3 regions of the Bacillus thuringiensis genome follow, and region 3 is predicted to be linked to each of the others. Evidence: riboswitches for the same ligand, from Rfam matches in the RefSeq annotation. Region 3 holds a riboswitch; each other region holds the start of a gene.

Region 1 (3,289 bases), on a different replicon from region 3:
TAAAAAAATCCCCCCAACCATAATACAAATAGAGACTATCCGTTTTTTCCATATATCATATGGGAGAATAGCACAAACTATTAACCCTATTGTTCCTAAAAATAGCTTTGTTAATTGAGAATCAACAAAGTGTCTACTGTTATAACCGTAATGTTGGACAGCGACAATGGAGCTCGCACTATACATCATGATAATACCTAAAGTACATGTTATGAATAGAGGGAGGAGCAATAGATAATCGAGTTTTAATATTTTTTTCATTTTAATATCCTCCTGATTTAAAACAAAACATAATATTACATTTGCTAATGAATAGAATCTTGTTCTCGTCAATTACTAAATATGACTTTTGTTTAGGAGGATTTTATCGCTTACACACTGTTTTCTTATACAAAAATCCCCCTAGTTACATACTAGGAGGATTCAAAATGGCATGACTAAATAAGGCTTTTCTCCCCCTAGTAGAGCTTTGGCACTATACAACGTAAAGTAATGAAAATTCAATACTTAGCTATCTTAAGAAGAGCCTTAATCCGACAATTCCTGTTCTACCCATTGGCGTCTTTCGACATTTTTGGGCAATAGCCTGTGTTTGTATAGGAGCCTCACCTAACAGGTCCAGCAATATAAATTTTATGTGTTTGTTTCGTGTAGCAAGCATAAATATATTTTTTTTGCTTGTCAAGCAACCCTATTGCTAATTTTATTTATTTTATTGCTTTATAGTCCTTTGAGAAATGATAAGAGAAAATGTATGTAATCATTCCGTATAAGTACATATTTTTGACTTGTAGTGTATCGTTTGATTAAGTAGTTTAACCACATAAATTTGATAAACAGTAAAGAAGATTTTAATTATAAAAGAAGATTTTTTTAGAATGTTCTTTTGATATACAGAATGACTAATTATTTATCATTTGTTATAAAGTTGGAATTTGATTAAAAACAATAAGTTTCATAAGTTTTATAACGTTTCTTCGAATTAAATCTATTTGAATTTTATGTTTTTTAAGGGGAATTTTAAATTTATAATAAAATATAATTTCATTTTCTATAAAAGATTTTTTATGAATGGAATTGAAAGTCAGTTGACAAATATTAAATTCTGGTTTAAATTTTGAAGTAATTCAATAAACTTTGTTAGGTGAGGCTCCTGTATAGAGAAACGCTGCTGCCCAAAAATGTCGAGAGACGCCAATGGGTCAACAGGAACGGTCGGATTAAGGCCCTTCTTAATGTAGCTGGTTATAAAAACCTATGCTATACAGTGCTAAAACTCAACGAGGGAGTGGTATACGATTTGATAGAAAGGCACCTCTGTGATTTTGGTAGAGCTGTCTTAATATTCATTTATTTGTATTGTGAAAAAACCTTTACTCCTTTTTGAGTAAAGGTTTTTCTGTTTAATTTTATTTATTTTTATCTTGTCTATATTCAAAAAGGAGGTAATTCTAACTAATGAATTGATTGCAATGTAACTATTATTGCTCTAATAAAAAATTTAAGACAGATAAAATAAAACAAAACCACTCATGAAACTCTAGAGTCTCCCTTAGCAATATGAGGAGGAGTTAACATGAAGAAATTATTAAAGGAATTACTTATAACCAAAAATAACTTGGATGCAGAGAAAGTTTTACGTCATCCATCGTATGATATTGCACAAGAAGTAAAAGAGTTTTCAATTGAAGATCAAGTCATATTGCTAAATACGATTCCTGTATTAAAAAGCTCTAAAATTCTTCAATATATGAGTGCAGAAGAAAAATATAATATCTTAATTCACTTATCTGAAAACAAAGCTAAAAAGTTACTAAATTTACAACCGATTGATGAATTAGTAGATTTACTGCTAGCGGTTCATCCGGAAAAACAGGCTAAATTAATGGCGTATCTAGATAAAATCACAAAACATAACGTGAAAAAATTGATGAATTTCAAACCTGAAACGGCAGGAAGTCTTGTCACAAGTGATTTTGTTGCAGTTAGAGGAAATTGGTCAGTAAAAATGACATTGAAGTACATTAGGGAACATTCTGAAAATGTAGAATCAATATCTTATAGTTATGTTCTTGATAGTCATGGTTATCTTGAGGGAATCGTTTCCATACATGAGTTATTACTAGCAGCAGATGAAGAGATATTATCTACTATTATGATTCAAGAGGTAATTTCAGTACAAGCTGAAGTTGACCAGCAAGAAGTTGTAAAAAAGCTACTGAATTATAATTTAGCAGCAATACCTGTGACAACAGCAAATAATAAAATGATTGGTATTATAACTTTTGATGACGTAATGAATGTTATGGAAGCAGAAGCTACAGAAGATATTCAAAAGTTAGGCGGAAGTGAGCCATTGAATCAATCTTACTTTGAAGCTAGCATTTGGAGCATTTTCCTAAAACGTCTACCATGGTTATTACTTCTTTTTGTTGCTGAGGCATATACAGGTACAGTATTAAAGTATTTTGAAGATGAAATTGAAACTGTAGTTGCCCTTGCTTTCTTTGTTCCGTTATTAGTAGGTACTGGTGGAAATACAGGAACACAGGTTGTAGCAACAATTACTCGTGCAATCGGTATTGGAGAGGTCAAATTTAAAGACATTTTCCGTGTAATGAAAAAGGAATTTGCAATAGGTATGTTTCTCGGACTTGCACTTGGAATAGCTGGGCTCACTCGTGCTTATATGTTGGGAGTTGGAACAGAAGTTGCACAAGTTGTAGCAATTACTTTATTATTTATTGTTATTTGGGCCTCTCTTGTAGCAGCAGTTTTACCTTTGATTCTAAGAAAATTAAAACTAGATCCTGCAGTTGTTTCGGGTCCATTTATTACAACATTTGTTGACGGAACAGGATTAGTAATTTATTTCATGGTTGCAAAAACGTTATTAAATTTGTAAATATACACTGAAGTAAAAGCGAAATGCGGAATAAGTATTTTGCCTTGATTGCTAAAATATAATGGGGAATTCAGGCATGAGGAAACCAAACACTTTTTTCTTTAGATAAATAATATTTTAATGGATTTATTGAATGTAATGAATGCTGGAGGATAAAACTATGAAACATCTAAGAAAAATCTTCAAAAGAATCTTGCTTCTATTTTCTATTTTCATGCTTATTGGCGTAGGAATACTATTTGGTACTAGCTATGGCCGAGAGCTTCGTATAACAATCGCTGGAAGTATACTAACTTCTCAGCATCCACAATATGCGAAATATACATTCCTAACCCAAAAGGAACTAGATAAACTGCAAGATAGAATTAATCATCCGAAATGGTC
Region 2 (3,289 bases), 2.4 Mb from region 3:
ACATAAAATTCATTATCTTCAAATACGGTACCTTCTTCTGTTATCTCCACAACTTCAAGTGGATATTTCACATGTGTCGTACTTACCGATAATGCCACTTCAATAAATTGTTTAATTCCTTTCGGTCCATACACCGTTAAAGGCGTAGTTCCTCCTTGAAATGAACGGCTACCTAATAAACCAGGCAATCCAAAAATATGATCGCCATGTAAATGCGTAATAAATATTTTTTCAATGCGGCGCGGACGTACAGATGTATGTAATATTTGATGTTGCGTGGCCTCGCCACAATCAAATAACCAAGTTTGTCCTCGTTCTTCTAACAATTGTAAAGCAATTGCTGAAACGTTCCTTCCTTTTGAAGGAACACCTGCACCAGTTCCTAAAAATACAAATTCCACTTTCTTTCCTCCAGCTCTAAATATACTCTATCTCTCATCTTACGGAATGTTATTTCAAATGGCAAATTGAATTTACATAACCAATCATCTAGACAACTATATAACACGAACGTTATACTTAAAAAATTTAGCAATCGTTCGTGTTTTGTGTTAAAATGATTATACTACATTTTAAGGGAGCGTTTTATTATGAAAGAAGTATTTCGTTTACAAACTGATTTTTCATCTTCATTTGATCGCTGGGTAAGTTCTTTCGTGTCTGATCACCCAGCACAATTAGAATGGACAACTTTAAAGGAATTAATCCATGAATATACAACATCACATACAAATGATACGTTACCAGCATATATTTCTTCAGCTTTAACATATTACGCCCAACGCGTTTCAACTACAAACAGTTCAGAGATTGTTATTTTTGAAAACCCTACAATCTCGTAATCTATAATAAAAAAGCACTGGTTACAGTGCTTTTTTTATTTATACTTATTTAGCAAATGATTATATTCCGTCCAAAAGTCTGTATACATACTTTGATCAAACTCATCTAAAATTACCTTTTCACTTGATTTATTGAATAATTCTTTTGCTTGTAGCGCAAAAGAAACAATTTGTTTTCTATATTCATTTTCATTTACTTCTATATGAAGCCCTTCATAGTATATAGCCTCTTGATCAGTAGAAATAACTTTGACAAAATCCTTTAAAACCACATTTTCACCTATATGGTTTATAGTCCAATGAATTGAAATTGGGCATCCTAACATGAGCATAGTGCCACATCCGTGCAAAATAAGCCCCTCTTCATTTTCAATATCACAAATATATTCTTTATCTAAAGTTCGTAACAGAGCTAAAGCTGATTCACTTATTCCCCATTCCTCATCCATACCTGTCTGCGTAATAATCGTTCCAGCCACATTTAAATATATTTCTCCATGAGAACATAAATCTTCCTGCTCATTAAACAACCACTTTTGATTCTCAATATTTATAATAAAATTTTGTGGTACCATTACAAATTCCCCTCTTATAAAAATATTTATTTTCCACATTATTTATAATTAATATCATGCATTTCATCCCATATATCTATTATAAATCCATTTAATATTTTAAAAACACAGATAAAAAAGATATTGACACTACGATTTTACAGTGCTAACATTCAACATGTAATTGAATATGGTCTCTGTTAGGTGAGGCTCCTGTATAGAGAAACGCTGCTGCCCAAAAATGTCGAGAGACGCCAATGGGTCAACAGGAAAGGTCGGAATGAAGGCCTTTCTTAACGTAGCTGGTTTCAGTACCTATGCTATACAGTGCTAAAACTCAACGAGGGAGAGGTGCATATATTTTGTCACACACAAAAACTGTTTTTATTTATGTCTACTAACAGTCTTTGTTGTGGACTCTTTTAACTGCGAATTCAGACCTTTACTCGTTTTGAGTAAAGGTCTTTTTACGTATCTATGCACCTTACTATGAAACAAACATAGCATATTCAGAAACTACTAAATTGTACGGAGGTGAGGAACAGTTGGCAATTGATGATTCGGCCCAGATACCCATACGTTTTACATTCATATTTCATCATGTAGGTAGGAAAGAAACTGTTCCTCACCATTTCAAATAGTTAGGTAACAGATTGTTTCCTCCTTCATGACAGAGGAGGAACTACCAATGTTTAATTTACAAAGACAAGAAACAAAGCATGCTTATGAGCAAGATAGCATGAAAACAAATAACGAATTGTTAGTGGAGGTTGCAACACAAGATGTAAGCTCTGCATTAAAACTTTTAGAAACAACACAAGATGGATTATCTAAACAAGAAGCGTCTCGTAGACTTTCTTTATATGGTCCGAACGAAATAGCTCATAATAAAATGGCGCCGTGGTACATTCAATTTCTGTCGGCATTTAAAAATCCATTTATTTTCGTTTTATTAGCTCTTGGAGCACTCTCCTTTTTCACAGATGACATACAAGGAACAATTGTCGTATCTGCAATGGTACTACTTAGTGCAACGATTCGGTTTTCCCAAGAATTTCGTTCTCAAAAAGCTGCCGATAAGTTAAAAGCTATGGTTCGAACAACTGCGAGTGTATTTAGAATAAATGGATTTGTACATGAAATAAAAAATGTAACGAATTTAAATCGAAATTACACAACAGAAATTCCAATTGAGGAACTTGTACCTGGCGATATTATTTCCCTTTCAGCAGGTGATATCGTTCCAGCTGATGTGCGTATTGTATCCGCTAAAGATTTATTTGTTAATCAATCTTCTTTAACAGGGGAAGCACTTCCTGTAGAAAAATACGAACACTGCTACCATACAGAAAATAAGCATATCTTACCGAAAAACATGAAAAAAAATTACAATCCACTCGATATGGAAAACCTTTGTTTCATGGGAACAAATATTGTAAGTGGTAGCGCAAAAGCTGTTGTCATCTCAACAAGTACCGATACGTATTTCGGCTCTTTAGCAAATAAGGTAATCGGAAAGCGTGTAGAAACAAGCTTTGATAAAGGTGTAAACAAAGTAAGCTGGCTCTTAATTACATTCATGCTTATTATGGCGCCTATTGTCCTTCTCATTAATGGATTCACAAAAGGAGATTGGCAAGAAGCTTTCTTCTTCGCTATTGCAGTTGCTGTTGGTCTTACACCAGAAATGTTACCAATGATTGTAACTGCTAATTTAGCTAAAGGTGCCGTTAACATGTCTAAACAAAAAGTAATTGTAAAACAACTAAATTCTATTCAAAACTTAGGTGCTATGAACATTCTTTGTACAGATAAAACCGGAACTTTAACAGAAGATAAAGTTGTCCTTGTTCGTCACTTAGATCCTAGTGGAAATGAATGTAATCGCGTCTT
Region 3 (3,289 bases):
AATTTCCAATTCCTTTACGCAGAAGCATAACTGTAACGTTCTTATCAACAAGTTGAAGTAAATCTGTATCACCAGTTAAAATATAAACTTCAGCTTCATTGCAATATTGTTTTGCAAGCGTACCGATACAATCATCGGCTTCGTAGCCTTTCATACCGATAACTGGAATGGATAATTTCGCAGTCATTTCTTGCACTAAATCAAATTGAGGAATTAATTCTTCTGGTGGCGCTGCACGATTTGCTTTATAATTCGAGAACGATTCTGTTCTAAATGTCGTACTTCCCATATCCCAGCATGTAACGATATGTGTTGGTTCGATCGCTTGCGTAGCTGTTAACAAGTGTTTCATATAACCATGAATCCCGTTCGTAGGGGTTCCATCTTGTCGTTTCATAAATTGTCCGTAGACACTTGTTGCGTAAAAAGCACGAAATAATAGTGCCATACCATCAACTAATAATACTTTTTTCATAATTCCTCTCCTATTAAAAAAATAATAACCTCACGTTATCACGTAAGGTTATATAAATAGATTACCATTCTACGTTTTTGCTCAACTTTGTCTATTATACATGGTTTTTGTATATTTAGCACCATTAACACATTAAGACATCCTACTACAACAAGTATGCAATATGCCTGAATACGTATTTTTCCCAGTAGAAACAACGACAGCCTTTGCATTTCCACTAACAATATGCGAACCTTTAAAACATACATTTTCAAGCTCAAGTGGATTATAATCTTTCATCCGTTTTAATGGAATAAATCGTTTACGTTCAAGGTGATAGCAGCTTTCAAACTTCTCTATACTCGCTTCGTTTCCCGTTAACACAGACTCATTCACTAATAAATCATCTGCATAAATAATACGTACATCAGCTGGCACAGCATCTCCAGCCGAAAGAAAAATCATATCTCCAGGTACAAGTTCTTGCACTGGTATCTCCATCATTTTCAGTTCACTATTTAGCCCTGTACTACTAGAACATTCTACTCTAGATACAGTAATCGTTTCACGTTGTAATTCATCACACACACGTTGTTTTGAAAAACCTGGAATCATGCCACCAAGCTTCATCATTACTTCTGCAAGAATTGCTCTTTTTGAAGTTAGTTCGTTTCGGCCATATACTTGAATACGTTTTTGCGCCTCTTTCATTGATAGTCCGTCTCTTGTTGTTTTAAAATATGCAAATACAGATTTTACATCTCTTGTTGCAATTTCAATTAATAAATCTTTATTTTTTTGGAGCATTGTTTGTTCTTTTATTGATTTTTTATTTAGTTTATATGACGTGTTACCCACAGTTTTGTTTGCATATAACATATTATCGTCTCCTCCTTTACAACATAGGAAGAAACGCTTTGTTTCTCAATTTATCCACTTTGCTGTGAAAGTGTCTAGCGCTTTATAAACGCTACATTGTGATAAATATAGAGGGAGGAACAAATCGTTTCCTGCCTACATCATATATTTTTGATTTGAAGTATATGGGTAACGGAACCGAGTCAGAATTTGACATGCTCCTCACCTCCTCGTTTAATTTTATATTTTATACTATGATATTACTCATAGCTTGGTAACAAAAAAGACCCCTACCCTTAAGAGAGTAGTGGCCATTACATACACAAATAAACGATTTCTAATATAATTAGAAATCTACGGACCTCTCCCTCGCCGAGTTTTAGCACTGTATAGCATAGGTACATTACCAGCTACGTTAAGAAAAACCTTAATTCGATCATTCCTGTTGACCCATTGGCGTCTCTCGACATTTTTGGGCAGTAGCATTTCTCTATACAGGAGCCTCACCTAACAGAGACTTATTTTCATTACATTGAAAATGTTACTCTTATTTAAATTAGATGTCAACAGTAGCCTACAATTTTTTCAAAAGGTATGGCAAACTAACGTATATAAAGTGAAACTTTAATCAGTGGGGGTTTTGTTCATCCCCCACTGATTATTAGCCCTCACCAATCGGGCTGCCCGGCAAATAGCGGGATAAAATAAAAAACTTTACGTTTAAACGTAAAGTTTTTAATAAGTTATACAACCAGCGATTACAATCCCAATTGAAAGCGATAAAAACATAAGAAAAAGACCGACTGCTTGATTATCTTCTTCGAGACTTTTGTTTATATTAAAGCGTGGTGTAAGCCACTCAGCTAAATAAAAGACGATAATTTGAGCCAAAATCCCAACTGCTCCCCACGAAATCATATCAAGAAGTGAAATTGAATTAGCTGCTGTCGAATATAAAACAATAGCTAACCCAAGTAATCGTCCTCCAAGCACATAGCTTACCGCCTTATTCCCTTGAGCCATTAACTTAAATTCCTTAACTTTCGTTGTCACTTCCATCAAGAACAGACCAATACATAAAAGTCCGAGTGTTACTGCTAGATATAATAAAAAATTAATCATTTTTTCCCCCTCCTTTTTATACCTACCGGTAAATAGTACGATTCATTTCCTGTAATCTTTTCTCCCGCGCGAATACCGATACTACTCGCTTTTCCAGCAATTAAAAACGAACCAAACACATACGACAGTTTCTCCATCCCTTTTTCTGTTTCCAAGGATACGACTGGAAGTTCTATATACTTTTGAAATATCGGCAGTGACGCTTTATACGTTTGGTGTGCATTTTGAAGCATAATATTTTCGTCTTTATCGCGAATCGTAATTGTATCTCCTTCTCTCCCAAATGAAGGTTTTTGAACGAAAGAACCTTTTCCTAAAAATAAATCTGGTTCTAAATATGTAGGTAACATATATTCTTTAATCCACTGTTGTTCCTCATTTGTATAAAAGGCCTCTTCTTCTGCTAACCCCCAAATAAGACACTGAATTGATTTTGGCTGAAGTAAAAATGCTGACAAAGGATTTATTATAAAAAGCTTTCCGGCTTTTACAAGTTGTAACAGTTCCACACCTACCAAATCTCCTGTTTCAGGATCTTGATCCTCAATTAAATCTTCTATCGGATATGTTTGGCGATATAAAACATCAATCTTCGCCCCATCTTTATCGACTAGAGCATCTTTCGTAATTCTAAGTTCTGACATTGGCACTACTTTATTTTCAACATGGCATAACTGACTCAAATACTTAGTCGTATTCCAATCCTCAATATGTTCATGATGTGCTGTAAAAACAACATTTGGATTGTCTAATCCCTTTGTCGCTTCCATTACGGCTTTCGTAACACCAGAAGATAGTAATCGTTCTTGATCCGAGTTTGGATCATCATATCCTAGGTTTTCACAAACTTTTCCA

The links. A riboswitch is a leader RNA that binds a small molecule or an ion and turns the genes downstream of it on or off. The one in region 3 is predicted to bind magnesium.
Region 1: linked by a shared signal. The riboswitch ahead of mgtE (magnesium transporter) and the one ahead of AC241_RS08310 (P-type ATPase actuator domain-containing protein) in region 3 are both predicted to bind magnesium.
Region 2: linked by a shared signal. The riboswitch ahead of mgtA (magnesium-translocating P-type ATPase) and the one ahead of AC241_RS08310 (P-type ATPase actuator domain-containing protein) in region 3 are both predicted to bind magnesium.

The regions. Positions count from the first base shown of each region.
Region 1 covers NZ_CP012100.1:178,158-181,446, reverse strand. The annotation lists gene AC241_RS28025 (FtsW/RodA/SpoVE family cell cycle protein) at 1-261, opposite strand, end outside; M-box (ykoK) riboswitch at 448-624, opposite strand; M-box (ykoK) riboswitch at 1,130-1,295, shown strand; gene mgtE (magnesium transporter) at 1,577-2,905, shown strand; gene AC241_RS28015 (phosphodiester glycosidase family protein) at 3,066-3,289, shown strand, end outside.
Region 2 covers NZ_CP012099.1:3,997,099-4,000,387, forward strand. The annotation lists gene rnz (ribonuclease Z) at 1-401, opposite strand, end outside; gene AC241_RS20495 (DUF3932 family protein) at 591-842, shown strand; gene AC241_RS20500 (hypothetical protein) at 878-1,417, opposite strand; M-box (ykoK) riboswitch at 1,586-1,753, shown strand; gene mgtA (magnesium-translocating P-type ATPase) at 2,085-3,289, shown strand, end outside.
Region 3 covers NZ_CP012099.1:1,566,435-1,569,723, reverse strand. The annotation lists gene AC241_RS08315 (5'-3' exonuclease) at 1-475, opposite strand, end outside; gene AC241_RS08310 (P-type ATPase actuator domain-containing protein) at 608-1,333, opposite strand; M-box (ykoK) riboswitch at 1,669-1,834, opposite strand; gene AC241_RS08305 (DUF350 domain-containing protein) at 2,048-2,434, opposite strand; gene AC241_RS08300 (glutathionylspermidine synthase family protein) at 2,431-3,289, opposite strand, start outside.